One region of the Oceanobacillus sp. B139/18 genome, then DNA from elsewhere that is predicted to be linked to it. Evidence: riboswitches for the same ligand, from Rfam matches in the RefSeq annotation. Region 1 holds a riboswitch; each other region holds the start of a gene.
What was found. Region 1 has a riboswitch for S-adenosylmethionine ahead of ACZSMY_RS15470 (O-acetylhomoserine aminocarboxypropyltransferase/cysteine synthase family protein). Riboswitches for the same ligand answer to the same signal wherever they lie in the genome.

Region 1 (7,847 bases):
ATCCTCTAAAACCGGGTTGGGAAGCAAAGAGGTGTGAATGCCAGCAAAAAATGGTACACAAGCGGGATGCCAATTCAGATTATTTTCATATACTAGGAAATAAGAACATGCTGAAGAAATATCGATAGATGAAAGCAAGCGACCGAAAGGAATCTGATGCTGCGATGAAAAAGTACAAGGCGTATCGAAAGCATATTAAGAAAAAATCATGCCGATTTAGAACAGCCAATGAAACTTTTTTTAAATGTAATACGTAAATAAATGGTAGAAGAACAATTTATATAGAAGAGAAAAAAATGAACACGACATTTCCTCATTAATGAAGGATGCAGTGATTTGAAAAAAGCAATTTTGCTGAAAAACGTTAGGTTTACTAGTTTACCTAATTTTTTGTATCAGCTGTTGTATATTAAAAAGCTTTTGTATATATTAATAAAAAGGGGTATGTCCAAAGAGGGGGAACACGTAGATGAAAAGCAAGTCGGTTTATTTGCTGTTTACCGATACAGGAAGCTATCTGTCACGATTAATTCATCTGTATACCCATGAGCCTTTAAACCATGTTTCTATAGCTTTAGATAGAGAATTAACAGAAGTTTATAGCTTTGGGAGAAAACAGCCTAATAACCCATTTATCGGCGGCTTTGTGAAGGAGGATATTTTCTCGCCGTACTTAAATCAGTCCAGGTGTGAAATTTACGAGCTTAAAGTCACTGAAAAAGAATATGAATATATTAAAACCTTTATTCAGCATATAGAGATTGATAAAGAGAAATACCGTTATAATTTTATCGGTCTGTTCGGGGTTATGATGAAAATAAAAATTACACGGCAGACAGCCTTTTTTTGCTCACAGTTTGTGGCAACCATTTTACAAAATGTAACGAGCCTTCCGCTGACAAAAGATCCTTATTTTACAACACCAGAGGATATTCGGAGTGCTCCTAATTTAAAGCTTATCTATGAAGGGGTATTATTACATTATAAAGACATAGATTCGTTATCACTGACAGAACAGCCATCATTATCTTATATTTCTAATTTATAAATGTCATGATAAGGCATCTAAAAAGCACAGCGTCTCACTGGAGGCGCTGTGCTTTTTTGGGTTTCATTCAAACAAGTCCTGCATCGCGTCCATGCTGACATCTTGAATGCCAAGAGTTTCATAAGGGACGACAAGTTTCATGGTAATATTATTTGCTTCTAAGTCCATATGGTGTACAGCAACATCGAAATTCCCCTGTAATTCCATATCAGTAACAGCTACATAAATTTCCTGGCTGTCTGGATCAATAGTTACCCATTCAGGCATTGGCAAAAAGCGATCCATATATTCCATGATTTTTTTGTTCGGCAGCTCTAACAGTCCAACGGATATCGACTTTTGCTGTAGGATAAGGTCCCCATTTGCCTGTTCAATCGGTTCAAAACGGACGGATAAAGGCACCGTAGAGGAGAAAACAGGCAGTTCTCCCATCAGATGCACATCATCTTCAAGCAAAATACGGTAATGATGCTCTGTTCCCTCCAGTAATTTTTCAATATAAGCATTGACTAGATTATTTAAGTTTTGCTTGGTTGTCTGAATATAAAACTCAGAGCTTTCCTGCTCGTCTATCATGGTATTTGGAGGGAATGCATTATTGGAAACCGGCCAAAAAATAAGTACCAGCAGAACCAGCAGGATAAGGCCGTTAAAGATGAGGAGACCGAAAAACCCGGCCCTCCATTTATTATTGATTTTTATTTGTCTGTTCTTTATTCTCATTATGTTTTCATCCCAACTTAATTAAAATATTCCAGAATACGTTCAGCCATTAAATAATATCCGTCATAATTAGGGTGGAAATTATCTTCTGCAAATAAGTCTGCAGCATCGTCATCAAATAAATCATCAATTGGAACAAAAGTGCTGTTTTCATTTTCGCTGACAATTTCTCTTCCGATATCATTCCAATTCAGAACGATTTGATCCAATTCCGGGATATCCTCAAAATAATTTTTAAAAGGATTAAATATACCTAATAGATAAATAGAAGCATCCTCATTAAGGGAACGGATCGTATCAAATATCTCATGTAATCGTTCTTCATAGGATGTTTGTTCTTCATTGAAATAGCTGATCTCTAAATCCATGATATTTTCCTTCAGTACTTGCATAATATCATTCGCACCGATGGTTATGATAATCATATCTGCTTCTTCTAAAGCCTCAGCTAATGCAGGTTCTTCCTCCAGACGGTGAAGCAGCTGGTCCGTTCGGTTTCCGCGCTTTCCGAAATTTTGAAAATGAACGTTGGTATCAAGAACCTGGAGTGTTCTGTCTAATATCCCGACATACCCTCCCTGATCTGTATCGTCCCCTACCCCTTGCGTCAGGGAGTCTCCGAGTGCCACAATATCTACATCTTCCTCCGAAGCAAATTCAAATGTATTTTCTAAATCTTCGTCGACAGCGATTGGAGTATTTTCCTGCTCTTCAACGTCCCCCATAACCTCTTCGCTCTCTTCGGGTGTTTCTTCCTCATTTTCTGTTTCTTCAGGCGTAATTTGTTCTCTTAATGCTTCTTCTTTTTCCCGTTGTTCCGAGTTTAATTGAAAATAGGGCAGCTGTAAAATTGCAAAAACAGCAATAGCGGTAATCAGAGTGGAGCTAATGAGAATAAACCATTTCTTTTTCGTCATTTTCATCATCACACCTACGTGTTCTTTTCTTCTAGTTTATGTTGGAACAAATAAAATTACCTAAGAATACGAAAAGGAAATTAAATTTGTTATATGTGTATTTGCAAAATGGATTGGTAAAGTTTCATAGAATATATGCGTCTTCTTATAGTCTTATTTTAATCAAGGATAATCAATACTAAACAGATTAAATGAAAAACGCCTTCTAATTTTTAAGCTAGAAGACGTAACCACATTATAGTATAACATAAAACGAAACATCAATCAGTGGGAGTGTTGTTTTTCTCCATGATAAAATTACCCGCCTTTCTTAACAATAAAACATGGAAATGTTCTATAAAAGAAAGGCGGGGAAGGATGTTATTTTTGTATTTAACGTCCGGAGCTGCGTAATTCAAGAGCAAATTGCGCCGGCTGAACGGTCGAAAGAATAAACACTTCAGATGATACTTCAGGAGCAGAAGCTGTGAATAAAATCGTGCCCTGATAAGCTGCGTTTTCTTCTGGTGTCTGTTTACCTTCCTGCAGCCATATTGCATCAGCTCCTGTTAATATATCTGTTGTCACTTCATCGATATCTGCCGCAGGAATTACCTCATAGCCTAATTTATAGAGAGGAACAATTTCTTCGTCCGCGATGCCGACAGTAATAATCCGCTTTTTGCGGACACCTTCGCTGCGGTCAAATGGGGATTGAAGTAAATTTTGCACTGCTATTTCCTCGGCTGATTTTTGATTGCCCTGTGATTTTCCTGTTGCTTTATCAATGGCTTGATCCAAGTCAGCTACAATATCGTCAAATGACTCTAAACCAATGGATAAACGGACCAATTCTTCCGTTGTACCGCTTTTTGCCAAGTCCTCATCTGTCAATTGCTGATGGGTTGTAGAAGCAGGGTGGATAATAAGCGATTTGGCATCCCCCACATTGGCGACATGAGACCAGAGCTGCACATTATCGATTAGAGTACGGCCTGCTTCTCGTCCGCCTTCAATACCAAATGTAATAACTGACCCAAAACCGCCCTTTAAGTATTTTTTAGCAAGCTGATGGGAGGGATGTGATTCCAGCCCCGGGTAGTTGATCCATTCTACAGCAGGGTGATTTTCCAGGTAAGCTGCTATTTTTTCTGCATTTTCGCTATGCTTCCTGATGCGTAAGTGTAAAGTTTCCAGGCCTTGCAGTAATAAAAAGGCATTTTGCGGACTAAGCGCAGGTCCGATGTCACGTAATAATTGGACGCGCAGCTTGGTAATGAATGCAGCAGGACCTAAATCCGCATATTTTAAGCCATTATAGCTCTCATCCGGCTCGATAAAATCAGGGAATTTATCATTATTCCAATCAAATCTGCCGCTGTCGACAACGACACCGCCGATGGTTGTGCCATGTCCGCCAATCCATTTCGTGGCGGAGTGAACCACAATATCCGCACCCCAGGTTAACGGCTTGGCAAAATAAGGGGCAAATGTATTATCAATAATTAAAGGAATGCGATGATTATGAGCAATATCAGCCACCGTTTCGACATCAAAAACATATAAACTTGGATTAGTGATGATTTCTCCAAAAATTGCTTTTGTTTTATCTGTAATTGCAGCCTCAATAGCATCCGGGTCAGTTCCATCTACAAATTTTACATTGATTCCATAACGGGGGAGCGTGTTGGCAAATAAGTTATACGTCCCGCCATATAGATTGCTGTCCGCGATAATCTCATCACCGGCACGGGTGATATTTAAAATCGCCATCGTAATAGCTGCCATCCCGGAAGCTAGACCTAAAGCACCGACTCCGTCTTCTAATTGTGCAATCCGCTGCTCAAATGTATCTACCGTCGGATTCATAATTCGAGTATAGATATTACCTGGCTCTGCTAATCCAAATAAGTTTTGTGCATGCTCTGTATCACGAAAAACATAAGAGGTTGTTTGATAGATTGGAACAGCACGTGCTCCGGTTGTCGGGTCTGGAACCTGCCCCCCGTGTAACAAAATCGTTTCGTCTTGCTGTACTGGATAGTTTGACATTGTATTTCCTCCCTTTTTATTGAAAACACTCTTTTACCTGAAAAAAGCTCTCTTCTATAATGAAGAGAGCTCTGATAACTGACTTAGAACCCTCTCTTATCTTTCAGATGATATATCTGTAGGATGGAGCACCTGAATGTTCAAGTTGCCGGGCTTCACAGGGCCTATTCCCTCCGCCGCTCTTCATAAGAGATTCTGCTAAATATTTTGAAATTACTTGCGAGTATATAGTTTTACAGGTTAAAAGTCAAGTGTTTTACTAGGGATTAATAGATGAAATAAAGTGAATCTTCCTTCAGCGGGGATTTCTTTCATCCTTACTGAAGGAATTATCACAAAAGTATGACCTAAAGGCCTTTGGACGAACCGGGCCGTTACTGGCTGAAAACTATGCCTTTCTTCTTTTTCTCCGCGGTGCATCCCGGTAAATACTGGCCATATAGATAATAAGTGCAGCCCAAATCAAAGCAAAGGTAATCATATGATGTACCGTAAAGGTTTCATTATATAGAAATACCCCCAGAAAGAACATAATTGTCGGTGCCACATATTGTAAAAAGCCAACCATTGCCAATGGAATCCGTTTGGCCCCTGCAGCAAACAGCAGTAAAGGTATTGCTGTAACACCCCCCGCGCCTATAAGTAAAAGATTGTCCGATGTAAACAAAGGAGAAAAAGTAAAAGATCCTTCTGACGGAACAAATAGTAAATACAATAGAGCAATCGGAGCCACTACAAGTGTTTCAATAGTAAGTCCATACATTGCATGCAGATGGAGTGTTTTTTTAATCAATCCATAAAAGCCAAAGGTGATGGCCAATAACAGCGAAATCCAAGGGAACACACCATAGCTCAGTGTTAAATAAAGTACGCCGATACCGGCAAGGATGAACGATAAGACCTGTCCTTTCGTTGTCTTTTCTTTCAATACAAATACCGCTAATAAAATGCTGATCAAAGGATTGATATAGTACCCTAAGCTGGCCTGCAGCACATGTCCATGCTGAACCGAAAAAATAAATAGAAACCAGTTAATAGATATAACGATGGAAGCTGTAATGATAGCGATGGTTTTCTTTTTATCTTTTTTCAGCTCGTGGACCGTTTCAATCAGTTCACGCCAATTACCTGTCACCAGTACTAAAAAAATCATGAAAATTAAGCTCCAGACAATCCGGTGGGCTAGTACTTCGCCAGCTGGAACATGTTCAAGAAACTTCCAATAGATTGGAAAGATTCCCCATAATAAATAAGCAGCAAAGGTAATAACCGCTCCCTGTTGTAAAGATTTATCCTCCATTATCCATTCCTGCCTTCTGAAAAAATTAAACTAAAACCAATATTAAAACTTTATGAGGCAGGAAGCAATAACTTTTAAATAATGTATTCCGTAAAACGAAGCTTCATGGAGCGGGAGCTTTGTTTTCTTTGTACGAAATATTAGATATTTTTTTGAGCCGGAAACATTTCCAACAGCACAGGAATACTTTATCATAAAGAGAGAGACTTATCTGAATTATTACCTTTATCAGGATCGGGGAGAATATAAATGAGCAAAAAGTTTAAACATATGGAAACAGCAATGATTCACGAAGGGTACGATTCCAAAGAGCTGCTTGGCAGTTTAACACCGCCCATTTTTCAAACATCTACATTTACCTTTGACACAGCGGAGCAGGGGGAGGCACGTTTTGCCGGAGAGGAAGAAGGACATGTCTATACGCGTGTCAGTAATCCGACCGTGCAAATACTGGAACAAAAGCTGGCCGCATTGGAAAAGGCTGAAAAAGGACTGGCATTTGCCTCGGGGATGGCTGCCATATCTGCCGTTTTGATTGCACTCACCAAAGCAAATGACCATATTATTTGCTCGTCCGGACTATACGGCTGTACCTTTGGACTGTTGTCGATGATGGATAAAAAATATAATATCCAGACAGATTATATAGCTATGACAGATGCGGAAAGTATAGAGGGAAAAATCAGGCCAGAAACAAAGGTATTTTATATTGAGACGCCGATTAACCCGACAATGGAAGTAATTGATTTGAAATTAGTGATTGATATTGCTAAGCGGCATAATATTTTAGTTGTGGTGGATAATACATTTTCTACACCGTACCTGCAGCGTCCGTTGGAATTGGGGGCAGATGTGGTAGTGCATAGCGCGACAAAATATTTAAGCGGTCATGGTGATGTGATTGCGGGCATCGCCGCAGGAAATAACGAATTAATGGAGCAAATCGCAGCAACGACGCAAAAGGATATTGGCGGTGTGCTTTCGCCGTTTGATGCCTGGCTGGTTGTTCGCGGAATGAAGACATTGCCGCTCCGAATGGATAAACATTCGGATAATGCCCTGCAAATTACAGAAAAACTAAAGCAGCATCCAAAGATTAAGCATGTATTTTATCCGGGTGATCCGGATGCGGAAGGCTATTCAATTATGAAAAAACAAATGAAATCTGGCGGAGGCACCTTATCTTTTGAGATAGACGGCGGAAAGAAAGAAGCGCAGACTTTTCTGAATAAACTTCAATTTATAAACATCGCTGTCAGTCTTGGAGATACAGAAACATTGATTCAGCATCCGGCAACCATGACACATGCTGTGATTCCTGATGAACAACGCCGGAAAATGGGAATAACAGACGCTCTGATTCGGTTATCTGTCGGAATAGAGGCATGGCAGGATATTTGGGAGGACTTGGAGCAGGCGCTGACATAATTAAAATAGGGGATTCAGTTATTTGCCGGAAAAAGAACGTTTTATATAGAAGAAATAGCAGATACGCAAGCTATGGGTAAAACGAAACTTCATTAACCCTTTCACGCTGAATGAAGTTTCGTTTTGTGCTATGATAAGAGCAGAATTCCCTTTTTTATTGGAAAAGAAGTGATGGGAGCAGGATATATGGGCGTTTACTCAATCATAATTGGATTAATTTTTGTTATAAATATTGCGTTAGCTATATCCATTATTTTTCTGGAAAGGAAGGATCCGACCTCTTCCTGGGCATGGGTAATGGTATTGCTGTTCATCCCTATTTTAGGATTTATTCTTTATTTAATTTTTGGACGGCCCATCAGCAATCGCCGGATATTCAAATGGGATCAGCGGAGCCGGA
Region 2 (7,847 bases), on a different contig from region 1:
TTGCAGGCTGTTCAACTGATTCATATATCCGGCTGCAAAAATAATAGTTAGCAAAATAAAATAACCAAATGTTGTCAGACGCAGCCATTTTTGCTCATCGCTTATCAGTATATAGACACCGATAAAAAATAAAATCCCTATTACAATTTGAATCAACATGAAAGTACAACCCCATTTTTAACGATAAATCAGTTCTCTGCGCCACATGCAAAACTTTCTCTCTCTGTAAAAGTCCGCCTGTTTGTATGGATGTCCCATTATCCATAGCGAGATTAAAACAGATTTATACAATTACTTATTCCAGTTATGACTGGAACATCTGTTACTGCTCCCATTGTCAAATCAACAACGTGGAAATTACTTAGAATAGCATTTCTGTTTATCTCTTTATGTTATTACTATCCTTAAGTAACCAGCTTATTTATTCTACCATAAAAAGATGCGTATCTGTAGAGGATAAAAAGAAATAAATCTACATTCAAACTTATTATCCACATCAAACAAATGACTTAGAATATATGCCTACAATTAGGAGATTACGATAGGAATAACAAGTCTTTCTCCTTCATTCAGTACTAAAATCAACTCATTTAGAACTGCCTTTCCAGATAATATTTCCTTTGATATACTTTAATCAATATGACTGAGTTGGAGGAATACAAATGATTGAATCATATAAAGGAATAACCCCGTCTATTGATTCTGCCGCATTCATTGCCAAAAATGCAGTAATCAACGGAGACGTGACGATTGAAGAAGAAGCAAGTATTTGGTTTCATACGGTGATTCGCGGTGATGTAGCACCGACAAAAATAGGTAAGCGTACCAATGTCCAGGATCTCTCTATGCTGCATCAAAGTCCTGATATGCCGTTAATTCTTGAAGATGATGTCACTGTTGGACACCAAGTCACCTTGCATTCAGCAATTATACGCCATCATGCGCTGATTGGCATGGGGTCCATTATTTTAGATGGCGCAGAGATCGGGGAGCATGCTTTTGTCGGCGCAGGAAGTCTGGTGCCGCCGGGCAAAAAAATACCGCCCCGCACATTAGCTATGGGTAGGCCGGCTAAAGTGGTTCGTGAATTAACCGATAAAGACTATCAAGAAATGGACCGCATCCGTAAATCCTATGTGGAAAAAGGACAATATTATTTAAAAGAAACAAACATGGGCGGAAATGAGTAAAACCATCCTATTCCAAAGAAAAACGTCAGGCATCTTCAAACACCTGACGTTTTTTTATTTTGCAGTCAACGCTTTTAATTCTTCGACTTTATCTGTTTTTTCCCATGGGAATGTAATATCTGTACGTCCGAAATGGCCGTAAGCAGCTGTGTTTTTAAAGATTGGCCTTCTTAAATCAAGCATGCGGATAATACCTGCCGGACGCAAATCAAAAAGCTCCCGGACTGCTTCCACTAATCTCTCTTCACTGACTTCCCCTGTACCGAACGTATTGATTGAGATAGAAACGGGCTGTGCAACGCCAATCGCATAAGCCAGCTGAACCTCACAAGAATCAGCAAGACCTGCAGCAACAATATTTTTAGCAACATAACGGGCCGCGTATGCAGCAGAACGATCCACTTTCGTTGCATCTTTACCGCTAAAAGCGCCGCCGCCATGTCTGGCATAGCCTCCATAAGTGTCTACAATAATCTTTCTTCCGGTCAAGCCGACATCGCCTTGCGGACCGCCTAAAACAAAGCGCCCGGTCGGGTTAATATAGTACTTTGTTTTTTCATCCAGTAATTCACCGGGTACAACAGCTTCGACAACATGTTTAATAATATCCGCTTCGATTTGTTCATTCGTAATATCCGGATGATGCTGCGCGGAAATGACAACCGTATCTACACGCAGCGGCTGGTTATCTTCACCGTATTCAACGGTTACCTGTGTTTTCCCGTCTGGACGCAGATAGCCGATAATCTCTTCCTTCCGGACATCTGCTAATCTTTTGGATAAACGGTGTGCTAAAGAAATTGGTAAAGGCATCAGCTCTTCAGTTTCATTACATGCATAACCAAACATTAATCCCTGGTCACCGGCACCAATTGCCTCGATTTCTTCTTCGCTTTCTTGTCCTTGTCTTGCTTCCAGCGCAACATCCACACCGCCGGCAATATCAGGAGACTGCTCATCAATAGCAGTCAATACAGCACATGTTTCTGAATCAAAACCATATTTTGCCCGTGTATAGCCAATTCCTTGTACTGTTTCACGTACAATTGCAGGAATATCTACATATGTACTTGTAGAAATCTCTCCGGCAACTAAAACAATTCCAGTTGTAACCGTAGTTTCACAAGCTACTCTGGCATTCGGATCCTTCGAGAGAATCTCATCCAGAATAGCGTCTGAAATTTGGTCAGACATCTTATCCGGATGCCCTTCAGTAACTGACTCAGAAGTAAATAAACGACGATTTGCAGCCATAAGGCTAACTCCCCTTCTCCAATAATGTTACGGAACTCTATTTCAATATAAATTTATCATTCCACCCAATGTGGTTTCATTTTTTAGAGGATATTTAAAAAGTCTCCTAAAAACAAAAAAACCTCTCCTTCAAAATATATGAGGAAAGGAAAACTTATTGGCCTTTCGCTCTTATTGTTCAAGGAATGATCCTTGCATCAGGTTAGCACCTTTCACTTCAAGTGAGGTTGCTGGGCTTCATCGGGACTGTCCCTCCACCATCTCCAAATAAGAGTATCCGTTCAATATTTAGATTAACGAAACAAGCCTCTCCTGTCAACCTTATTATCATTTGTGACAGAAAAAATAATTTTTCATAAATTAGTATGGACTATTATATTTAATGTGTTATACTAATAAACATATTTCAAGATAAAATCAATTCTAAACCATTAATTAAGGAGTGAATAATTGCTTTATGAAAATATTGCGGAGAAGTATACTGGAGGAGCTCACTTTAACTAATATTTACAGCAACTATTCTGTTGGCCAGCTTATTGAAAAAATTATTCATCGTGATGAAGCAAAATTAACATCTACTGGCGCGGTCCGTGCCACCACTGGAAAATACACGGGACGTTCTCCAAAAGATAAATTTATTGTAAAAGATGCTTTGTCAGCGGATAAGGTAGACTGGGGAAATGTTAATCAGCCTATTGAAGAGGAAGTCTTTAATCAGCTGCTGGGCAAAGTGATTGCCTATCTAGATAACCAAGAGGAAATTTTTCACCTGCAAGCTTATGCGGGTGCGGATGAAAAATACAAACTGCCTATTCAGGTAATCAATGAATACGCTTGGCATAATTTATTCGCAAGACAATTATTTATTCCTGTTGAAAAAGACATGGAGCAATTACATGAAGCTGATTTTACAGTAATCTCCGCTCCCGGTTTTAAAGCAGACCCGGAAGTTGACGGTACAAACTCCGAGGCTTTTGTTCTCATTTCCTTTGAACAGCGCATTGTGCTTATCGGCGGAACAGAATATGCTGGAGAGATAAAAAAATCTATCTTCTCTGTAGCTAATTTCCTGCTCCCTGAGCAAAATGTTCTGTCCATGCATTGCTCCTCTAACGTTGGAGATGAAGGCGATGTTGCTTTATTTTTCGGGTTATCCGGAACTGGAAAGACCACACTTTCAGCTGACATTGACAGAAGATTAATCGGTGATGATGAGCATGGCTGGAGTGACGAGGGTGTCTTTAATATTGAAGGCGGCTGCTATGCAAAATGCATTAATTTATCCGCAGAAAAAGAACCGCAAATCTTTGATGCGATCCGCTACGGATCTGTTCTGGAAAATGTCGCCTTGGATGAAGATACACGCGTCCCGGATTATGATGATACTTCGTTAACAGAAAATACACGGGCAGCTTATCCATTAGAAAATATTGATAACAGCTTAGAGCCAAGTGTGGCTGGACATCCAAATACAATTATTTTCCTGACCGCAGATGCTTCCGGTACTTTGCCGCCAATCAGTAAATTGACAAAAGAGCAGGCAATGTATCATTTCTTAAGCGGATACACGAGCAAACTGGCTGGTACAGAACGTGGTGTAACTAAGCCTGTAGCTACATTCTCAGCATGCTTCGGATCTCCGTTTTTACCATTAAATCCATCTGTCTATGCAGAAATGCTCGGAGAAAAAATTGATAAATTTGATGCAAATGTATTTCTGATTAATACTGGCTGGACCGGCGGCATGTTCGGTGTGGGAACGAGAATGAAATTATCCTACACGCGTGCGATGGTGCATTCCGCTTTAATCGGCGAGTTAAATGACGCGGAAACAACAACAGATGAAATTTTCGGATTGGCTATTCCAAAATCCATTCCAGGTGTTCCTGATGAAGTGCTTGTTCCTAAAAATGCTTGGGCGGATAAGGAAAGTTATGAATTGGAAGCTAAAAAATTAGCTGGAAAATTTCATATGAATTTCGAGAAATTCACGGAAGTCAGCGAAACAATTCAACAGGCTGGTCCGCTGTATCGTCCAGTATAATCAAACAGCTTCTCCAAAATAGCATATTCACGCGTTAAAAGGGTAAACTCCAATTTGGATTTACTCTTTTTTCTTGCTGCTCTTTCCTTTTCACCTCACAAAATCTCCAAATTCTAGGCGTTCACACAATCATCCCGCGAAACATATATTTATAGAAGATATTCAAGAACAGTTTTTTGAGAAAGGAAGGAAGAAGAAAATGAGAAAGCTTGCTTGTTTCATTCTATTGATTTGTTCTCTGCTTCTCATTAGTGCCTGTAATCAAAATAAAATGACCCAGATAGACCTTGCAGAAGTCACACGATCTATTTTTTATGCACCGCAATATGTTGCTTTAGAAAAAGGCTTTTTCGAAGAAGAAGGACTGGAGGTTGATTTGCAAACAACATGGGGCGGCGATACGACAATGACAGCACTGTTATCTGACAGCGCAGATATTGCGCTGGTCGGCTCAGAAACATCTATCTATGTCTATGCTCAGGATTCCAGGGATTACGCCGTGAACTTTGCCCAGCTGACTCAGACAGACGGCACATTTTTAGTAGCCAAGGATGCAGATGAAGAATTTAATTGGGAGGATTTACGCGACAGCCATTTTCTCGGCCAGCGTGTCGGCGGAATGCCCCAGATGGTTGGAGAGTATGTTTTGAAGCAGCATGATATCAACCCTCAAGAAGATTTAAATTTAGTTCAGAATATTGATTTTGCAAATATTCCAGGCGCTTTTGCCAGCGGCGATTATGAGTATGTGCAGTTATTTGAACCAACCGCAAGTATTTTTGAAGCGAATGGCCAGGGTGAGATTGTCGCCTCTTTCGGAGAAGAATCCGGGCAAGTGCCGTACACTGTCTTCATGGCAAAGCAAAGCTTTTTAGATGAAGAAGAGGAAACGGTCGAAGCATTTACCAGAGCAATCTATAAAGCACAGCAATGGGTGCAGGAAACAGATTCGTTAGAAATTGCCGAAGTGGTAGAGCCATATTTTGAAGATACCGATGTAGAAATGCTCGCGAATGCCATCGACCGTTATAAACAGCAGGGATCCTTTGCGACATCTCCACTGCTGAAAGAGGATGCCTGGGAAAACCTAAAAGATATTATGGATGAAGCTGGAGAACTCCCTGGAGACGCTCCCTATGAAGATCTCGTCAACACAGAGTATGCAGAGCGGATTATCGGGGAATAAAGGAGGCCAACAATGTCTTATCTTACATTAGACCGGGTATCTCATTACTACTTCTCCAAAAAACAATATACAGAAGCGCTGCACAATATCTCTTTCTCTGTGAAAAAGAATGAATTCATTTCATTGCTCGGACCAAGCGGCTGTGGTAAATCTACGCTGCTCTCTCTTATCTCTGGAATGCTGCAACCTGCTGAAGGCAATATTTTAGTGAACGGTAAGAAAATAGAGGGAAGCGATTTAGAAATCGGTTACATGCTCCAGCAGGATTATCTGTTTCCCTGGAAAAATATTATTGATAATGTGCTCATTGGACCCAGAATCAGAAAACGGCAGCCAGAGGATTTAAAGCAAAGAGCAATTGCCCTTTTGGAAGAAGTCGGTCTAGAAAATGTCGCAGATAAATACCCTAATGAATTATCAGGAGGGATGCGGCAGCGGGCGGCATTAATCAGAACACTTATCACAGAGCCGGAAATTCTCTTACTGGATGAACCCTTTTCTGCTCTGGATTTTCAGACAAAGCTAAAACTGGAAGTATTGGTAGCTGATTTATTAAAAGCTTATCAAAAAACAGCGATTCTGGTAACACATGATATTGGGGAAGCTATTTCAATGAGCGACCGGATTATTCTGATGTCTTCGCATCCCGGTGCAATTGAAAAAGTATATGACGTGCCTGTTGAATTACGAAATGAATCACCGTTTATGGCAAGAAAGCATCCAAAATACAGCCGGCTTTTCGATAAAATCTGGGCGGACTTAGACCAGCAAAAAGATACAGTAAAGCCTCTAGAGGAGGATGCTTATGAACGGCCCTAAGTTATTTGCACTCTATCAGCAAAAATTAAAAAAAGAGGCTAAGATTGTACTGACCTGGCAGCTGTCTATTTTAATTTTATTTTTTGCTCTCTGGGAGACAGCCAGCAGGTTTTACTGGATAGATCCGCTGCTCTTCAGCTCGCCCAGCCGGGTATTCAGCTCGATATGGAGTCGACTCTTAGAGGGATCCTTACTCAGTCATATTCAGATTACGCTGCTTGAAACCATCCTCGGCTTTTTGATCGGCACAATTGCCGGGATTATCATTGCTTCTATGCTCTGGAGCTTTCATCGTTTTGCGAAAGTCATGGATCCTTATCTGGTAGTTTTTAACGCGATGCCAAAAGTGGCTCTCGGCCCGATACTCATCGTAGCACTTGGTCCCGGCTATTTATCCATCATTGCGATGGGATTTATTATTTCTGTTATTGTTACCACCCTTGTTGTATTTGCGGCTTTCAACGAGGTAGACCAAAATTATTTAAAAGTGTTGCGGAGCTTTGAAGCAACAAAATGGCAATGCTTTAAAGAAGCGGTTTTTCCTGCCTCCTTACCAGCTATTATCTCCACCTTAAAGGTGAATGTCGGGCTATCCTGGGTAGGAGTTATTGTCGGGGAATATTTAGTTTCCAAACAGGGGTTAGGATATTTAATTATTTACGGCTTTCAGGTATTTGATTTTACGCTTGTTATGTCCAGCCTTGTCATCATCGCTATCCTTGCGGCGATTATGTACAAAACCGTAGAAAAAATAGAGCAGATGCTGATCCGAAAATAGCAGCCAGCGCTCAGCTGACTGCTATTTTTATACATACGATTTTTTTATCCGGAGCAAACAGGATTCCAGTACAGCATCCTTCATAATAAAACTAAAATCCGTTTTCCTTTTTACATTCGCCGGGATATTCTTTAGGAATACCGGACCTTTCGTTTCATAATAAGTAGATTGCGGAATCAATTCATCAATTTCCGCATAGTAGACATTCTTAATGACTGTTTCATAACGCCCGTCCACTTTATACTGTCCAATGTAATGGAGCTTGTTTACCGTTGCCCCTGTTTCCTCCATAACTTCCCGGACAGCTGCCTGCTCTGCTGTCTCTCCAGGTTCGACCTTCCCTCCAGGAAATTCAATTCCTCTTTCCTTGTGATCCGTTAACAGCCATCTATCTTTATATTTGCAAATCACCCATACATGCTTAGGGCTTTTTGAAAATGGATGATCTAAAAAAGATAATTGTACCGTATTATTGTAAAAATCCTTAAAAACGTTCACTTCTTCCACTACTTTCCCACAGGGCTGTTATCACTTATAGCTTATATCTTGAATTTTCCAGCCGTTTTGAAATGCCAT
Region 3 (7,847 bases), on a different contig from region 1:
TTCCTCTTCCGGCTGTTTCGGCGGTTGATCCGATTTATCTTTTGAATCTTCTTTCTCTGAATTCTCTTCATTCCTGTCATTTGTGCCGGGCGCCTCAGTTTCAGCTCCAGAATTATTGGAATCAGAAAAGCGGCTATTTTTTTCAGATTGATTCTGATGTACAGAAGCTGTGGAACGTTGCGTATTATTCGATTCTGATTCTCGGCTTTCTGTATTCTCATTATTTTCACCAGCTGCGTTTTCCTTATTTGAAGCGTTACTGCTTTGTTCACTGTCAGCTGGCTCATCATTTGTTATTTGATTAGATGATGCTTCCTCAGAAGCTATATAATCTTCTTCCTGCACCTCTGTTTCTGGATTTGTGTATGTTTCTTCCTCTGTTTCGGTACCTTGAGTCACAGTACGCTCTTCCTGCACTTCTATTTCATTGTCTTCCTGCTGAAGTATGTTGCGATAATCTAAATTAGCTGTTTGATAAATTTGTTCATTGTCTCCTAATAACCGATTATTCCAGGAGGTTGTAAAAATCTCTACGCTTTCTCCAGTTTGTCCAGTTCCGTCTTCTGTACTCACTTCCATTGAATATTCTACAGAGCGGTTATCCTTATAAATCCCCATGCCAATGATGATAATACAACCTGCTAACATAGAAATGTTTACCCATAATAGCTTTTTTTTGCGCATATATCTTCTTCCTTTTTAAATAGTTTCATTCGGATATTTATTATTTCACCCTTTTTATTATCAGACATATCCAACTCATTCAGAGTAATTGTCCATTTTATAACCATTCAACAATACGTTCACTACACTACCATTGTAATCGTCATCGGAGTCCTTTTCAAATACTTTTCGTTTTTTTCAAGCTTCTTCTTTCTATACACAGCCTCTAAGCCAGTGTTGCCGGCTTTTTCATTTTTAAAAAAATCAAGACTTGATTTTTTTTCCTCGCTCTTGTAAAGTTAACGTAATTATAATTTAATAAAATTCCAATTCTTATCCAGAGAGACGGAGGGACTGGCCCGACGATGTCTCAGCAACCAGCTGCTTCTAGCAAGGTGCTAATTCCAGAAGGGAACTCCCCTTTAAAGATAAGATATGTATCATCACGATATCATACCCTTCTTATCTCATCTCTGGAATAAGAAGGGTTTTTTATTGATTTCACATGGGAAAATCATAAGAAAACAGCATATTCGCGAAAGATAAGCGAATTCATGTTTCTGGATTGAGGAGGCTGAAGGAAAATGAGAAAAATAGAAACAGCATTAGTACAGTTAGGTAATAAAACGGACGAACGGACAGGGGCTATAAATCCGCCTATTTACATGTCAACAGCTTATCAGCACCAGGGAATTGGCCATTCCACAGGTTATGATTATACGCGTACCAAGAATCCGACCAGATCTGTTTTAGAGGAAGGTTTCGCAAAGCTGGAAGAAGGAGATGCTGCTTTCGCCTGCAGCTCAGGAATGGCAGCTATTCAATTAGTTCTCTCCTCCCTGTTTCGTATGGGCGATCACCTTATCGCGACAAAAGATATCTACGGAGGAACTTACCGTATTTTTAATCATTTTGAAAAAGCTTATAATATTTCCGTGACCTATGATGTCTGTCAAAATATCACGGAAACAGAACGATGTATTAACGAAAATACAAAGGCTATCTTTTTAGAAACACCGACGAACCCGTTACTTCAGGAGGTGGATATTGAAAAGTATGCGGAGCTGGCTAAAAAGCATAACCTGCTGCTTATTGTTGATAATACATTTTTAACACCTTATCTCCAGCAGCCAATTACGCTTGGTGCGGATATTGTAGTGCATAGTGCGACAAAATATATCGGCGGCCATAATGATGTTTTAGCCGGTCTGGTCGTAACCAAAAGTCCTGACCTTTCCGAAAAATTATTTGAAATGCATAATGCGTCAGGAGCAACATTATCTGCTTCAGACAGCTGGCTGCTTGTCCGCGGGTTAAAAACACTTGCATTGCGTATGCAGCGTCACGAGGAAAACGCACAAGAAATTGCTGCTTACCTGCGAGACCACTCGTCAATTGGACAGGTTTATTATCCAAATAAAGGCGGCATGCTTTCATTTTGTTTAGAAGATGCCGACCAGGTGCGTTCTTTCTTAGCTAACCTCAACTTAATTGTATTTGCCGAAAGTCTGGGCGGTGTAGAAAGCTTTATTACCTATCCTACAACACAAACACATGCCGATATGCCGGAGGAAGAAAGAGATAACAGAGGAATCGGTGATGACCTTCTTCGTTTCTCTGTAGGAATTGAAGATGCGGAGGATTTAATAGCAGATATTGAGCAGGCGCTGCAGGTTGTCAGTAAAATTTAAAACAATACCCCAAAAAAGAGGCAGCTCATTTTAAAGCTGCCTCTTTTTTAGAGTAAAGATGAAATTATATTCTTCCTTACATATTATTTAATTTGCTCAACATTCAACATATGGAAGCATACAGCCATTTCATCGTATGCTTCCATAATTTAAGGTTCATTTAAGGTTCGTTACCCTTTTATTAAACCTAAATCCACTTTCCATTGTAACCATTGCAGCTGTCTCGTTTTACGAGGTAAGAATTGACGAATATCTTCCTCATGGTACCCAACTTGGAATCTTTTTTCATCCACCAAAATTGGACTTTTCAGCAGTCTTGGGTATTTGTGAATTAATTTCAATAAAGTTTGCAGAGACAAATCCTCTACATTCAAATTCAATTCTTTAAAAATTTTAGAACGGGTTGAAAGTATCTCATCCGTGCCTTCCACAGTCATTTGTAAAATATTCTTTAGTTCGTCAATTGTCAATGGTTGATGTAAAATATTTCGTTCCTTATAAGCAATTCCATTTTTGCGAAACCATTGTCTCGCTTTTCTTGTAGATGAGCAAGATACTCCGTAAATATGCACTGTCATATTCATTCTCCTTATTATTTGACATATTCATTACAAGATTCAAAGTGATTATGATGAAATGAAAGTAAAACATTTCTGCTTCTTCATTCCATTTTTTCTATCTTAGTTTCACTTTAGCATGGAAATGTGGTAAAACTATGGTAAGGTCATAAAAAAAACATGAAATGAAGCTTAATTCATCGAAATAAAGCTTGCTGCTATTATTCCTTCGCTCTATAAATATGCTTCCCCGGCTTCACGATTCCACAATACGCCCTTAAACTTCTGTTTAATAACAGCTTAAATCAAATAATGAACCCCCCCAAAAAACAAATGACAAAGGTCAACACCATTCTTCTATCTCCGCCATTATCGCAACCAGTTCATCTTCTAATTCTTTTCCTGTATCCGTATCTAATAAATGATTAAATAAGATGGAAAAGATAAGCCGTTCTCCCTTTCCATTGGTTACATAACCGGAAAGAGTGCTGACACCTTCAATGGTTCCTGTTTTTGCCTGAACATCCAGTCCCTTCATACGTTCACGTAAAGTGCCTCCAATCATTTTATCGGCTTCTCCAGCTGCCGGCAGACTGGCTAAAAATTCAGGGAACCACTTTTCCTGCTGGATTTCGTACAGTAAACGCGTCAGTTCTTCGGCTGGAATAAAGTTAGCTGCTGAAATTCCGGAACCATCCTTTAACTGGATTGTATCCAGATTGATTGAATAGGTAGCCAGAGCTTCTTTCACTGCTGCCAGACCCGATTCCCATGAACCGTCATCATATGTTTTACGCCCTAATTCTTTTGTGAGCATCTCACCAATCCCATTATTGCTAAGCTTCATAAAGGGAATAATAATGCCAGTTAATGGCGGTGACTGTTTATGGTAAATACACGCTGCATCTCCCTGAAGCTTTCCTTTTTTTATCCGGCCTTCTAACGCAATACCTTCCTTTTTTAATATTTGCCGGATTGTGTCTGCGATATAATTTTCAATATGTTTAATAGCCATATATACTTCCTGCTTTCCTTCTTTCCTGCCGATTTTTCCTGATATAAAAAAGTGATTTGCTGAATTATTCCGCCTTACAATCAATGCTTCTTCATCTGCTTCTTCTGTCGTTACAGCATCGTTGGTCACCGTAATTCCTTCCGTATGCGGCAGGATTTCTATCTTTGGGGTTGTATGCAATTTTTCCGGGGTAATGATTAATTTAATAGCATTCGTATCATAATCTGTATCTGGAGCAAGTGTTAAAGCAGATACTTCTGAACCATACCCGTATTGCTGATCAGCCCAAATTAAATCATCAGACCAGCGGATATCATCGTACCAGCTGTCATCAAGAATAAAGTCTCCGGATATATTTTTGATCCCACGCTCTTTTAAAGAAGCCACAAACTGTTTATAATCCTTTTCTTGTAAAGTCGGGTCTCCCTTTCCAACCAAATAAACATTACCATGACAGGTTTCCTCCACTACTTTCCCCCCCAAATGAAGCTCGGTTTGAAATGTATATTCAGGACCTAATTTCCTTAATGCCGCTACTGCTGTAAGTATTTTCAAGTTGGAAGCAGGCTGCAGCCGTGTTGATGCATAATAATTAAACAAGCTTGCACCGCTTGTCCCGGAGCGCACACTTATTCCTGAAACACTTCCTTTGTTGTGACATTTGTTTAATAAAAAGTTATTTAGTTTTTGCATCGATTCCACCTCGGATGATGTATTACGTTCTTAATTTTCTAATTCGATATCTATAGGTTAAAATCCTTTTTTCTAGTCAAATACCCTCTCAAACATAAAATCATTTCATATAGTAAACATACAGGGGGTGTAAAAAATGAGTAATTACAATGAATTTGGCGGAGGTTTTGCTCTACTGGTAGTCCTGTTCATCTTATTGATTATTGTAGGTACTTCTTATTGGGGATTCTAGTGATGCCATGATAAACAAATCTTTTCCTCCTCTTCCCTATAATTAATTAGCTTTACGTACGGCTGGCTAAGAAAATAGATCGTGATTATGAACGCTTGTAAAGATAATGCATCAACCTCTTTACAAGCATTTTTTATATGTAATATAAAAACAAGGCGCATGATGGAAAACTACATCGGCGCCTTGTTCCTCTTATTTTGACGGGTCCTTTTCAGGCTCATCATTATCTTCTTTTATTTCTTTCTTTTTGTCTTCCTCAGACATTATATTATTTGCTGAATTTTTGAATTCCCGTAAGGTCTGTCCGGCTGCTTTCCCGATTTCCGGAAGCTTTTTGGGACCGAAAATAATTAAGGCAATGATAACTATCAATATCAAACCCGGAATACCTATGTTTGCTGGACTCATGGAACAACACCTCCATTCTGATTTCATTATAAATCATTTCGATCTATTTTTTAATGGTTACACCCATAAAATTATAACGATTTGCCTTCTTTTTGTGAAATTTGCAGAATGAGCTGACGCATTAAATATGGAAATTGCTCAAATGCATTGGTAACATGCAGCCTTTCTGTGCGTTTATGTGCATCATGTCCGAACGGACCTACATTTAATACAGGTGCATCCAATTTACGCATCAATGAAAACGGCAATTCATACGAATCCCCCCATACCGGCGTATTTTCCTCGTAAACCTGCAGGCCTGTATCACTGCCTTGATAATGTACATAACTCAAATCACAAATTCCATTTAAAAAATGACTCCGTTTGATATCTAATTGAAATTCGTTTTTCGCTTCTTTTTCAACAAAATCAACACAATATTCTACAAAACCGTTACCGCTGGAATTTACAGCAGGATAATAAGGAGGTGCAAATAAAATCACCATGGCTGGCGCAAGCTCCTGACAATGAATCATTAAGCTGTCCGTAATACGAAGCGATTTTTCCCGGTCATCATGAAAATGAATATCCTTTTTCACATCTTCAACAAATTCCCTGCCCAGTTTATTCCCTGCATACTCTAATAACTCTTTATAAGTAATTACTTTTACATGACCAATCGGCTGCACTTGATTATCCTTGCATATCTTTTTATACCGTTCATTACATTGTGCGGCAGCAGTCTTGGCAACCTGTTCAAATAAAGCAAAAGCCTCTTCTGCTGTCCGTTCTAAAAGAAAAATATTGTATAAAGCGGAAGAACGGTACGGAGTCTGAGTGGAATACCGCAGCCGCAAATCTGTTTGCTGCAGTGTAACCGGCAGCGGAGCGGTTTCACCGAGTACCGTTTCCTGAAAAATGGGATTCCATTCCATCTCCCTTGTTAAAAATGAAGAGATAAATGGAGATGTCATTCCGCTCAATGGTTCTCCTGCATGGGTTTCCTTCCCGTAGAATAAAGCTCCAGCTAAAACTTTCCCGATTGTCCCGCTGTAAATATAGTGTGTATTGTCCTTTGGGTCATGCCGAAATGTCGGCTCACTATTTAAAAATAACGTATAGGTTAAATCATGCTGTTTTTGTAATTCCGTCAGAACAGGGATAGCATAACGCATGCCTGCTGAATTCACTTCTTCGTCGGGCACAGTTAATAAAAGCAGGTTAATTGGCCATTCCTCTATACTGGCCTGTTCAATCAGACTCATATGCATCACAAGCCCCATCTTCATATCCATTGTGCCGCGCCCGAATAAGAAATCACCTGATTCTATATCTGCACGAATCTCTCTCGAAAATGTATCCTTTTGTTCCAGATATACTTTCGTAAGCTCCTCCGGCTGTGTTGCGAGCGGCTCAAGTGAACCATATTCCTCGGTATTTACCGTATCAAAATGGCTGATCAAACAAATCGTCTGCGTAGCTTCCGGATGTTTATATAAAACAGTTAAAAGCTTCCGGCGCTGGTCTGCCTCATGCAGTTTTAAGTAAGCAGGATGGTCATGAAAATAAGTTAAATCCTGAAGCTTTGCATATAGCTTTCTGGGAAATTGCTTTTCTCCTTCTGAAAGACTGATACTCTTCCAGCTCACAAGCTCATTTAAGAGCTGACGTAATTCATCCGCACTGTTCCATTGAAATGCCTCCACGAAAACCCCCGCCTTTCTATTAACCTTCCTTTCTATTATATCAGCAATTGAACACGTTTACATTATTAGCAGTTATTCTCTTTCCAAATAATTTTCCATAGCCAGCTAGATAACAGTTCAGTCTTAGCCGCAAAATATGATATGATTTATAGTATAGAAAATTCATCAGGAGGTTATGTATGGGGAAAAGAATTACACTGTTTCTTTTAACAAATATTTTGGTTATGACGACAATCGTCATTGTCTGGTCCATCCTTACAAGTATATTTGATATTGGACCAAGCTATCGTTCAGATGGCGGAATTGATTATGTTTCTCTCATGATATTCAGTATTGTTGTAGGTTTTACCGGTTCATTTATTTCTTTAGCAATGTCCCGTTGGATGGCTAAGACCATGATGAAGGTGAAAATAGTTGATCCGAATAATATTACTACACAGCAAGAGCGTGACGTTTATGAAAAAGTAGAACGGTTGTCCCGTGCTGCCGGACTTTCACACACACCAGAGGTTGGTATTTACCCGTCACATGAAGTAAATGCTTTTGCAACAGGTCCAAGTAAAAAACGCTCTTTAGTTGCTGTTTCTCAAGGGCTGCTGGACAGTATGGATGATGATGCCGTAGAAGGAGTCATTGCACATGAGGTGGCTCACGTTGCAAATGGCGATATGGTGACAATGACTTTATTACAGGGAATCGTCAATACATTCGTCGTCTTCTTATCCCGGATCGCTGCAATGATCGTTTCCAGATTTGTGCGTTCCGAGCTGCAATGGATTGTTCAATTTGCTGCAATCATTATTTTCCAAATCTTATTTTCTATTTTAGGAAGCTTTGTCGTCAGTGCTTATTCCAGACATCGGGAATATCACGCAGACCGGGGCGGTGCAGATTTAGCAGGCC
Region 4 (7,847 bases), on a different contig from region 1:
CCGATAGCAAAGTTGGTGTTAATAACCACTAATGAATCTTCTTCACTATTATAAATATCCGGTGTAATCTCAGGAGCAACGTCCGGGTGGAAGGATAAATCTTTCGGATTTTCCTCAATATCGTCTATTGTTGCAGCAACTTTATCCACATCTTCATTTAATGTAATTAATCCATTTGCTTCAAATAAAGATAAAATTCTCCCCTGATCTGATACAGAGTTACTTAATACTACCTCTGTTCCATCTGGAATATCATCAATACTTTCAATACCTTGAGAATAGACTCCCATTGGTTCTACATGAACCCCGCCAATAGATTCGATCTCATATCCGGCATCCTCTATCGTTTGGTCAAGAAACGGCTGATGCTGGAAGAAATTCGCATCCAGTGTTCCATTATCTAAATCATCATTTGGTAAAACATAGTCCTCATACTGTTCAATTTCTAATGTAATTCCTTCTTCTTCTAATAATGGTGCAGCTTCTTCTAAAATTTCAGCATGCGGGATACTGGAAGCACCAACTGTAATTTCAGTCGGCTCGTCCCCTTCACTGCCTGTACCTTCTTCATTATTGGAAGAATCATCATTTCCTCCGCATGCTGCTAAGAATAAAATCAAACTTACAGCTGCTAAAAACCAAAGCTTTTTCATGTTGAACGCCCCTTTTTTATTTTTTATTATGTGAATCAAGAAATTCTTGAATAGCACCTTTCTTAACGCTTGTCTATCTTTCTGGTTATAGCATCCCCAATAAACTGGAAGATAAATACGATAATCACAATGATGACTGTGCTGACAAATACAACATCCCAGCTTTTCCGCTGAAATCCGAAATAGTAGGCATGGTTTCCTAATCCGCCTGCTCCAATCGCTCCTGCCATCGCAGTATAACCGATTAAAGCAATCGCTGTAACCGTCAGCCCCGATACAAGTGCAGGCTTGGACTCTGGAAGCAGCACCTTAAAAATAATCGTACTTGCTTTAGCTCCCATTGCTTTGGCAGCTTCTACAACCCCTTTATCTACTTCCTTCAATGCAATCTCCACTAATCTTGCATAGAATGGAGCAGACCCGAGGATTAAAGCCGGTAAAGCAGCATTAGGTCCACGCAGTGTCCCCACTACAAAATCGGTGAAAGGAAATAACAGCAGGATCAATATAATAAACGGAACAGCACGAAATACATTGACAAATGTTGCAACAACAAAATTAATCAATCGATTTTCCCAAAAGTTCCCTTTCGACGTTAAAAATAACAGCAGCCCTAAAAGTAAGCCAATAATGGCTGTGCCGACTAAAGCTATAATGGTCATGTAAAGTGTTTCTTGAGAAGCTTCTACTAAATCTTCTATCGTAACGTTTGGAAATAATTCCTCAAGCATGCTGAATTACCTCCAATTCAATAACATCCTGTTCTTCCAGGTACTTTATTGCCTCTTCCTGCTGATTACCTACCAGCTGAACGATCAATGTCCCATAGCTCCCGACCTGTGTCTGGGTGATTTTCCCCTGCAAAATATTAACATGGATATCAAAATTCTTCACAAGCTGGCTGATTACAGTCTGGTTTGCACTTTCTCCTAAAAACTGAATCCGTAATAACGCGCCCTCTTGATATCTTTTCTTCAACTCTGTCATGTCTTCCTCTTCCTCATCTGATCCAGTCAGCTGTTCAACAAATTTCTGCGTTACCGGCTGCTTTGGTCTGGTAAATACATCGAGAACCGTTCCTTCTTCTACTACTTTCCCCTGCTCCATCACTGCAACTCGATTACAAATTTTGCGGATAACATGCATTTCATGGGTAATCAAAATAATGGTTAAACCCAGCTTTTCATTAATATCCTGCAGTAAACGCAAGATTTGATTCGTTGTTTCCGGGTCAAGTGCAGAGGTTGCTTCATCACAAAGCAGCACCTTCGGAGAGTTTGCTAATGCTCTTGCAATTCCTACCCGCTGCTTTTGTCCGCCGCTCAGCTGTGCAGGATAGGCATTTTCCTTTCCTGATAAGCCTACTAATTCAACCAATTCCAGTACCCGCTTTTTCCGGTCGCTTTTCTCCACACCGGAAATCTCAAGCGGAAATTCTATATTTTCAGCGACTGTCCGGGACCAGAGCAGGTTAAAATGCTGGAATATCATTCCAATATCCTGTCTGGCGATACGCAAATCCTTTTTCGATAAGGAGGTAATAACCTGATCGCCGATTTTTATCGTACCTGTCGTTGGTTCTTCCAGCCTGTTAATCAAACGCACAAAAGTACTTTTCCCCGCGCCGCTGTATCCGATGACGCCATAGATATCTCCATCCGCTACGTTTAGATTTAAATTATCTACGGCGACAATATCTTTTTTTTCTAAAGAGAATATTTTCTTCAATCCTTCAATGGATATCACTTTATTTCACTCCTATATGTGTACAAACCTATTTTATTGTGTACGCTATATTTTCCTCTTCATTGAAAAAGCGTCTTTCTGCAAGAGAACAGAAAGACGCTTTATTATACACAATATCGTCCATTGCTCCCTTATCTTTACAGTTTCCTGCAGGAATTGGCACCTTTTCAATGATTGAAGGTTGCCGCGGTTTCAATGGGCCAGTCCCTCCACCGCTCTTGATAAGAGTTTGCCTATTTTTAAATGAAGTGCCATTATAGTAGCATGCCATTTGTGCCTTGTCAATCACAATCCCTAGCCATTCACTCAGGTTTCTGTGGAATCTGCTGCTTCTCGTATATTGAACCGTCCTCTTGTACAGAAAAAACTTAGTTGTTTATTGCTGTGAATAATTCCGGTTTGTATTTCATCAAATACTGATAAATATTTGCTGTCGATTGAAACGTGTACACTTTCTCAATCATTTTACCGTTTTCCATAAATGCAAGACATGGCACGCTTTCGACTTGATGAGACTGCATAAAATCAGGGTGCATGGACGCGTTCATCTCCGTAAAAATATCAGTTTTATGCAGTCTTTCTATTTTTTCAAGCATAGCGCGGGCTACCGTACATGTCCCGCAAAATGGTGTATAAATATATAGTATGAATCGTTGATGATTCTTTTCTTCTCCACTAAACTGTTTCAAGTTCATTCCCCTCAATCTTTTTCTTCCCATAAAATAATATATGCTGAGTGAAAGGATTACACTGATTGCGTATAAAACGACTTCGCATCTTTCCTTATTTATTTCCTCGGCGAATAGAATCCATTCTTATTTTAACGTTTTACGTTACCATTTTGCAAGGTAATTGAGATTGATTCCAATGCGTTTTCCTGCCAGAATACTTGCCAACATTCTTTTTGGGGTGGCGGCAACCTCACGAAATTCACTGCTTACATAAATATGCTCTGCGTGCGGCAGTTCCCTGGCTAGCTGTTTTCGGAGTTTCATTCCCGAATCATCCTCGTCCACCAGAATAAATACATCTGTATCGTCCAAATGATAATATTCCAACAGCTCTTCAAATTTTTCTACACCGATGGTTCCATTTGTACAAACAATGGTGATGGTATTGTCGTCAAGAATTTTTTCTAGATGCTTTTTATCAGATAACCCTTCAACGATTATGACTTTGTTGTAATCATCTTCCATCATCGTTTTGCACTCCTTATCGAAGTGATTAGGTAAACATCTTTTTTAACCTAATCCTATCCTATGCTTTTTCTATATTATATGAAAAGAAAAGAGCTAACTATACACGAATGTGGAAAAGTCAGCTCTTTTTCACCTATTTTTAGAGCCTTTTTTGAAAATTCAGGAGCAGCGCCTGTATTTTCTCTTTCTCTAAAATAGGTGTAATGTAATTTTATTATCCTTCGATAAATTCCTGGTATGCTTTCGAATCTAATAATTCCTCTAAATCTGCTTCATTCTCAAGTTCAATAACAATCATCCATGCTTTTTCATGCGGTGATTCATTCACAAGCTCTGGGCTGTCTTCCAGTTCTTCATTTACTTCTACCACTTTTCCGCTGACTGGAGCATACAGCTCGGATACCGTTTTAACAGATTCCACACTTCCAAATGGCTCTTCCAGCTCTAAAGAATCGCCGACTTCCGGTAATTCTACGAAAACAATATCGCCAAGCTCATCCTGTGCAAAGTCTGTAATTCCTATACGAACTTTTCCATCTTCTTTTTTTACCCATTCATGTTCTTTTGAATATAAATAATCATTTGGCAAGCTCATTTCGTATCCCTCCAACAAAACTTTATTCTCTTCAACTATACATGGAAGTCAGTTACATTTCTAGCACTATTTCCAGACAGATTCATAGGTTTCTTCTTTAAATCCGACAGTTACTTTCTTGCCGTCGGTTAAGACCGGTCTTTTGATGAGCATACCATCAGAAGCTAAAATCTCCGCCATTTCCTGCGGGGATAAATCATTTATTCTTTCTTTCAAATTTAATTCCCGATATTTTTTACCGCTGGTATTAAAGAATTTTTTAGGCGGCAGGTCGCTTGTTTCCATCCAAGACAGCAGTTCATTCGCACTTGGAGGCTCTTCAGCAATCGGAATCGCCTTATAATCAATTTGGTTTGCATCCAGCCATTTTTTTGCATTTCGACAGGTGCCGCATTTCGAATACCAATAAAAAGATAATGTCATTATTCTTCCTCCGCTTCTTCTATTGATCCTCTTTCGTTGGTCCCATAACGCCGGGCACCTCTAGGCCAGCCTGTCTAAGCAGCACAGTCATCTGACCGCGATGATGGATTTGATGACTGACCAGCATACGTAAAATACTTCCTTTCGGAGCAGGTCCGCCGAAATCACCTACTTCATTTACTAATGCTTCATCCGTCAGCTGCTCTTTTGCTTTCTCTGCAACGCTAGTTGAGATATCCTCATATGCTTCCAGTATGTCACTTGCTTTTGTTGGAACGGCGTCTGGATCATAAGAAGAGTCTAAATCAATTCCGACCAGGCTCATAAAGAAAACAGGACTATTCACCAAATGCCAGCCCAGCCAGCCAAGGCTGTTATGTCCTTCTACTATTGACTGATTTAATTTGTCATCCTCTAAAGCTTTTAATACAGATTTTGTACCATCAGCAGACTGTGACCATTCTGTTAAAAAATCATTTAAATTTCGATACATGCTAGTCCCTCCTAAGATAATGTTTCTTTTTTATTAGCGTACCACGAAACTTCTGCTTTAATCCAATATATTGAATCCATATCTGCTGGCCGTAAATGTAATCAGAAGTGACAAAATAAAAAAGTATTCGTACAATAATAGTTGTGGAAAAAAGAGGTCTTTTAAATTGTAATTCAAATTATTTTACATATCGGATGAACACTTAATAGAGAGAGGATATTTATTATGATAAAAAATTCTTTTCAAGCAAAATGTGCTGCGATTGCAGAAAACAAAATATTTACGAACACGATTATCGGATTAATTATCTTTAATGCTATTATTGTAGGCTTTGAAACGTACCCTGCTATTTCCAATCAATTCCCTTCTATCATTTATTGGCTGGATACTTTATTATTAGCTGTATTTACAATTGAAATTATTATTAGATTAATAGGAAGCTCTTCTCTTACAGCTTTTTTTAAGAGCCCGTGGAATGTGTTCGATTTCATCATTATATCGGCCAGTTTCGTATTCCTCGGCTCAAGTTACATCATGGTATTACGTATCCTGAGAGTTCTTCGTGTATTAAGAGCGATATCGATTATTCCGTCCTTAAGAAAAATGGTTAATGCGTTACTGCTGACGATACCTTCGATGGGAACAATCATGATTCTTTTAGGGCTGTTCTTCTATGTCTATGCCGTTATTGGTACCACTCTTTTTGCATCCATTTCTCCTGAATACTTCGGTTCTTTGCATCGAACCCTGCTCACCTTATTTCAGGTAATTACATTAGAGTCATGGGCAAGTGGTGTGATGTACCCTATTTTAGAACAAGATCCTTCCTCCTGGTGGTATTTTGTAACCTTTATTTTAATTGGCGCATTCGTTATTATTAATTTATTTGTCGGGGTTGTTGTCAATAATGTGGAAGAAGCAAGCCGGGAAGAGACACCATCGCCAACTGATTTAAAGTTGGAAGAAATGGAAAAAGAGCTGAAAGAAATTAAAGCTTTATTAAAAGAAAAATCCACGAGGGATTAGAACACGGGAGCTGTCATCAAATGCATCCTATGCATTTTGCGACAGCTCCTTTGTGTTAGTTAAACAATATATTTTTCTTCCTCAATAATCTTCGCAGCAATTTCACGTTTCTTCTTAACTACATTGATTGGTGTATGCCTTGTCAGCTTACGTAAAGAAGATAGCATGACGCGCAGTGAATCCCCTTCTTCCGCAGTAATCAGAATTTCTTTTGCTGCTGCTTCCATTCTGTTAAATGCTTCCTGTACATACACTTCCGTATATAGTAATTTCAGCTGTGCTTTTTCTGAACCGGCATTGGAAATGGCTTTTTCCGTACGAAGGATAGCAGATTCCATATTAAATACCTCTGCTGTCATGTCTGCTAATTTAACAAGGATTTCCTGCTCCCGGTCTAATTTTTTGCCGTATTTCTGTGCTGCCAATCCAGCTCCGAGCAAGATGAGCTTTTTCGCGTTCCTCAATAAATATTTTTCCTGCTCTAAGGCTTCTGTGCCGACTTCCTCCGGCATCATCATCATTAATTCTTCCTGCAGTCCCTGTGCCTTTTCCAATAATGGCAGCTCACCTTTCATTGCTTTTTTCAGCAATGTTCCCGGCACAAGCAGGCGATTGATTTCATTCGTTCCTTCAAAAATACGGTTAATACGGGAATCGCGATAAATCCTTTCTACTTCGTATTCCTGCATAAATCCGTATCCGCCATGGAGCTGCACCGCTTCGTCCACTGCATAATCCAGCAATTCGGAAACCATGTATTTTGCCATCGAGCATTCAATTTGATACTCCGCTATTGCTCTGGCAACCTCACGTCCATCCTGCAGCTGCTCTTCAGATAATGCGCCCATCCGCTGTTCAAATAATCCTACAATCCGGTAAACGGCACTTTCATTGGCATACAGTTTGGAAGCAATCGTTGCTAATTTTTCCTGAGTCAGCGAAAAGCTTGAAATCGGTGTTTGGAACTGCTTGCGCTCACTTGCATATTTTACAGCTAATTCCAGAGTACGCTTCGATGCTCCGATACCGCCGACAGCCAATTTATAGCGGCCGACATTCAAAATATTAAAAGCAATCACGTGTCCGCGGCCTTTTTCACCAAGCAGATTTTCTACTGGAACCTCGGCATCCTCTAAGACCAGTGTTCTTGTAGAAGAGCTCTTGATTCCCATTTTCTTTTCTTCCGGCCCTGTAGATACACCCGGATATTCTCTTTCCACAATAAAGGCGCTGAAATGCTCGCCGTCAATTTTAGCGTAGACGATAAAGACATCTGCAAAAGCAGAGTTGGTAATCCACTGCTTCTCGCCATTTAAAATATAATGCGTGCCGGCATCATTTAGTTTGGCTGTTGCTTTTGCACCAAGCGCATCAGAACCTGAACTTGGCTCAGTCAGTGCATACGCAGCAATTAACTCACCTGTGGCTAATTTAGGAAGATATTTTTCCTTCTGTGCATCGTTCCCAAAGAAGACGATTGGCAGCGAGCCGATTCCGACATGTGCGCCATGCGTAATAGAGAAACCGCCGGCGCGGGAGAACTTCTCTGCAATCAAGGAAGAACTGATTTTATCTAATGCGAGTCCTCCATATGCCTCCGGAACATCAGCACCTAATAAGCCTAATTCCCCGGCTTTTTTCAGCAAATCCACGGAATGCTCAAATTCTTGATTTTCCAGATTATCGATTTTAGGAACGACCTCTCCTAATAC

Region 2: it holds a riboswitch for S-adenosylmethionine, as region 1 does, so the genes downstream of both, metK (methionine adenosyltransferase) here and ACZSMY_RS15470 (O-acetylhomoserine aminocarboxypropyltransferase/cysteine synthase family protein) in region 1, are expected to answer to the same signal.
Region 3: it holds a riboswitch for S-adenosylmethionine, as region 1 does, so the genes downstream of both, ACZSMY_RS03200 (methionine biosynthesis PLP-dependent protein) here and ACZSMY_RS15470 (O-acetylhomoserine aminocarboxypropyltransferase/cysteine synthase family protein) in region 1, are expected to answer to the same signal.
Region 4: it holds a riboswitch for S-adenosylmethionine, as region 1 does, so the genes downstream of both, ACZSMY_RS11000 (methionine ABC transporter ATP-binding protein) here and ACZSMY_RS15470 (O-acetylhomoserine aminocarboxypropyltransferase/cysteine synthase family protein) in region 1, are expected to answer to the same signal.

The regions. Positions count from the first base shown of each region.
Region 1 covers NZ_JBVFXI010000005.1:107,602-115,448, reverse strand. Annotated here, with positions in the region: gene ACZSMY_RS15485 (hypothetical protein) at 470-1,048, shown strand; gene ACZSMY_RS15480 (YpmS family protein) at 1,112-1,771, opposite strand; gene ACZSMY_RS15475 (SGNH/GDSL hydrolase family protein) at 1,789-2,688, opposite strand; gene ACZSMY_RS15470 (O-acetylhomoserine aminocarboxypropyltransferase/cysteine synthase family protein) at 3,061-4,719, opposite strand; SAM riboswitch class I at 4,813-4,911, opposite strand; gene rarD (EamA family transporter RarD) at 5,108-6,019, opposite strand; gene megL (methionine gamma-lyase) at 6,269-7,447, shown strand; gene cls (cardiolipin synthase) at 7,634-7,847, shown strand, end outside.
Region 2 covers NZ_JBVFXI010000003.1:5,482-13,328, forward strand. Annotated here, with positions in the region: gene ACZSMY_RS10465 (hypothetical protein) at 1-159, opposite strand, end outside; gene ACZSMY_RS10470 (gamma carbonic anhydrase) at 663-1,190, shown strand; gene metK (methionine adenosyltransferase) at 1,245-2,444, opposite strand; SAM riboswitch class I at 2,613-2,718, opposite strand; gene pckA (phosphoenolpyruvate carboxykinase (ATP)) at 2,902-4,488, shown strand; gene ACZSMY_RS10485 (ABC transporter substrate-binding protein) at 4,688-5,674, shown strand; gene ACZSMY_RS10490 (ABC transporter ATP-binding protein) at 5,687-6,493, shown strand; gene ACZSMY_RS10495 (ABC transporter permease) at 6,480-7,271, shown strand; gene ytkD (RNA deprotection pyrophosphohydrolase) at 7,299-7,769, opposite strand; gene ACZSMY_RS10505 (hypothetical protein) at 7,800-7,847, opposite strand, start outside.
Region 3 covers NZ_JBVFXI010000001.1:657,751-665,597, reverse strand. Annotated here, with positions in the region: gene ACZSMY_RS03205 (hypothetical protein) at 1-684, opposite strand, end outside; SAM riboswitch class I at 994-1,098, shown strand; gene ACZSMY_RS03200 (methionine biosynthesis PLP-dependent protein) at 1,248-2,354, shown strand; gene spx (transcriptional regulator Spx) at 2,525-2,932, opposite strand; gene dacB (D-alanyl-D-alanine carboxypeptidase/D-alanyl-D-alanine endopeptidase) at 3,255-4,619, opposite strand; gene ACZSMY_RS03185 (YjcZ family sporulation protein) at 4,756-4,851, shown strand; gene tatA (twin-arginine translocase TatA/TatE family subunit) at 5,044-5,259, opposite strand; gene ACZSMY_RS03175 (M20/M25/M40 family metallo-hydrolase) at 5,331-6,944, opposite strand; gene htpX (protease HtpX) at 7,124-7,847, shown strand, end outside.
Region 4 covers NZ_JBVFXI010000003.1:111,601-119,447, forward strand. Annotated here, with positions in the region: gene ACZSMY_RS10990 (MetQ/NlpA family ABC transporter substrate-binding protein) at 1-653, opposite strand, end outside; gene ACZSMY_RS10995 (methionine ABC transporter permease) at 716-1,384, opposite strand; gene ACZSMY_RS11000 (methionine ABC transporter ATP-binding protein) at 1,377-2,399, opposite strand; SAM riboswitch class I at 2,528-2,627, opposite strand; gene ACZSMY_RS11005 (thioredoxin family protein) at 2,768-3,088, opposite strand; gene ACZSMY_RS11010 (toprim domain-containing protein) at 3,233-3,598, opposite strand; gene gcvH (glycine cleavage system protein GcvH) at 3,813-4,193, opposite strand; gene ACZSMY_RS11020 (arsenate reductase family protein) at 4,260-4,616, opposite strand; gene ACZSMY_RS11025 (DinB family protein) at 4,636-5,109, opposite strand; gene ACZSMY_RS11030 (ion transporter) at 5,335-6,135, shown strand; gene ACZSMY_RS11035 (acyl-CoA dehydrogenase family protein) at 6,195-7,847, opposite strand, start outside.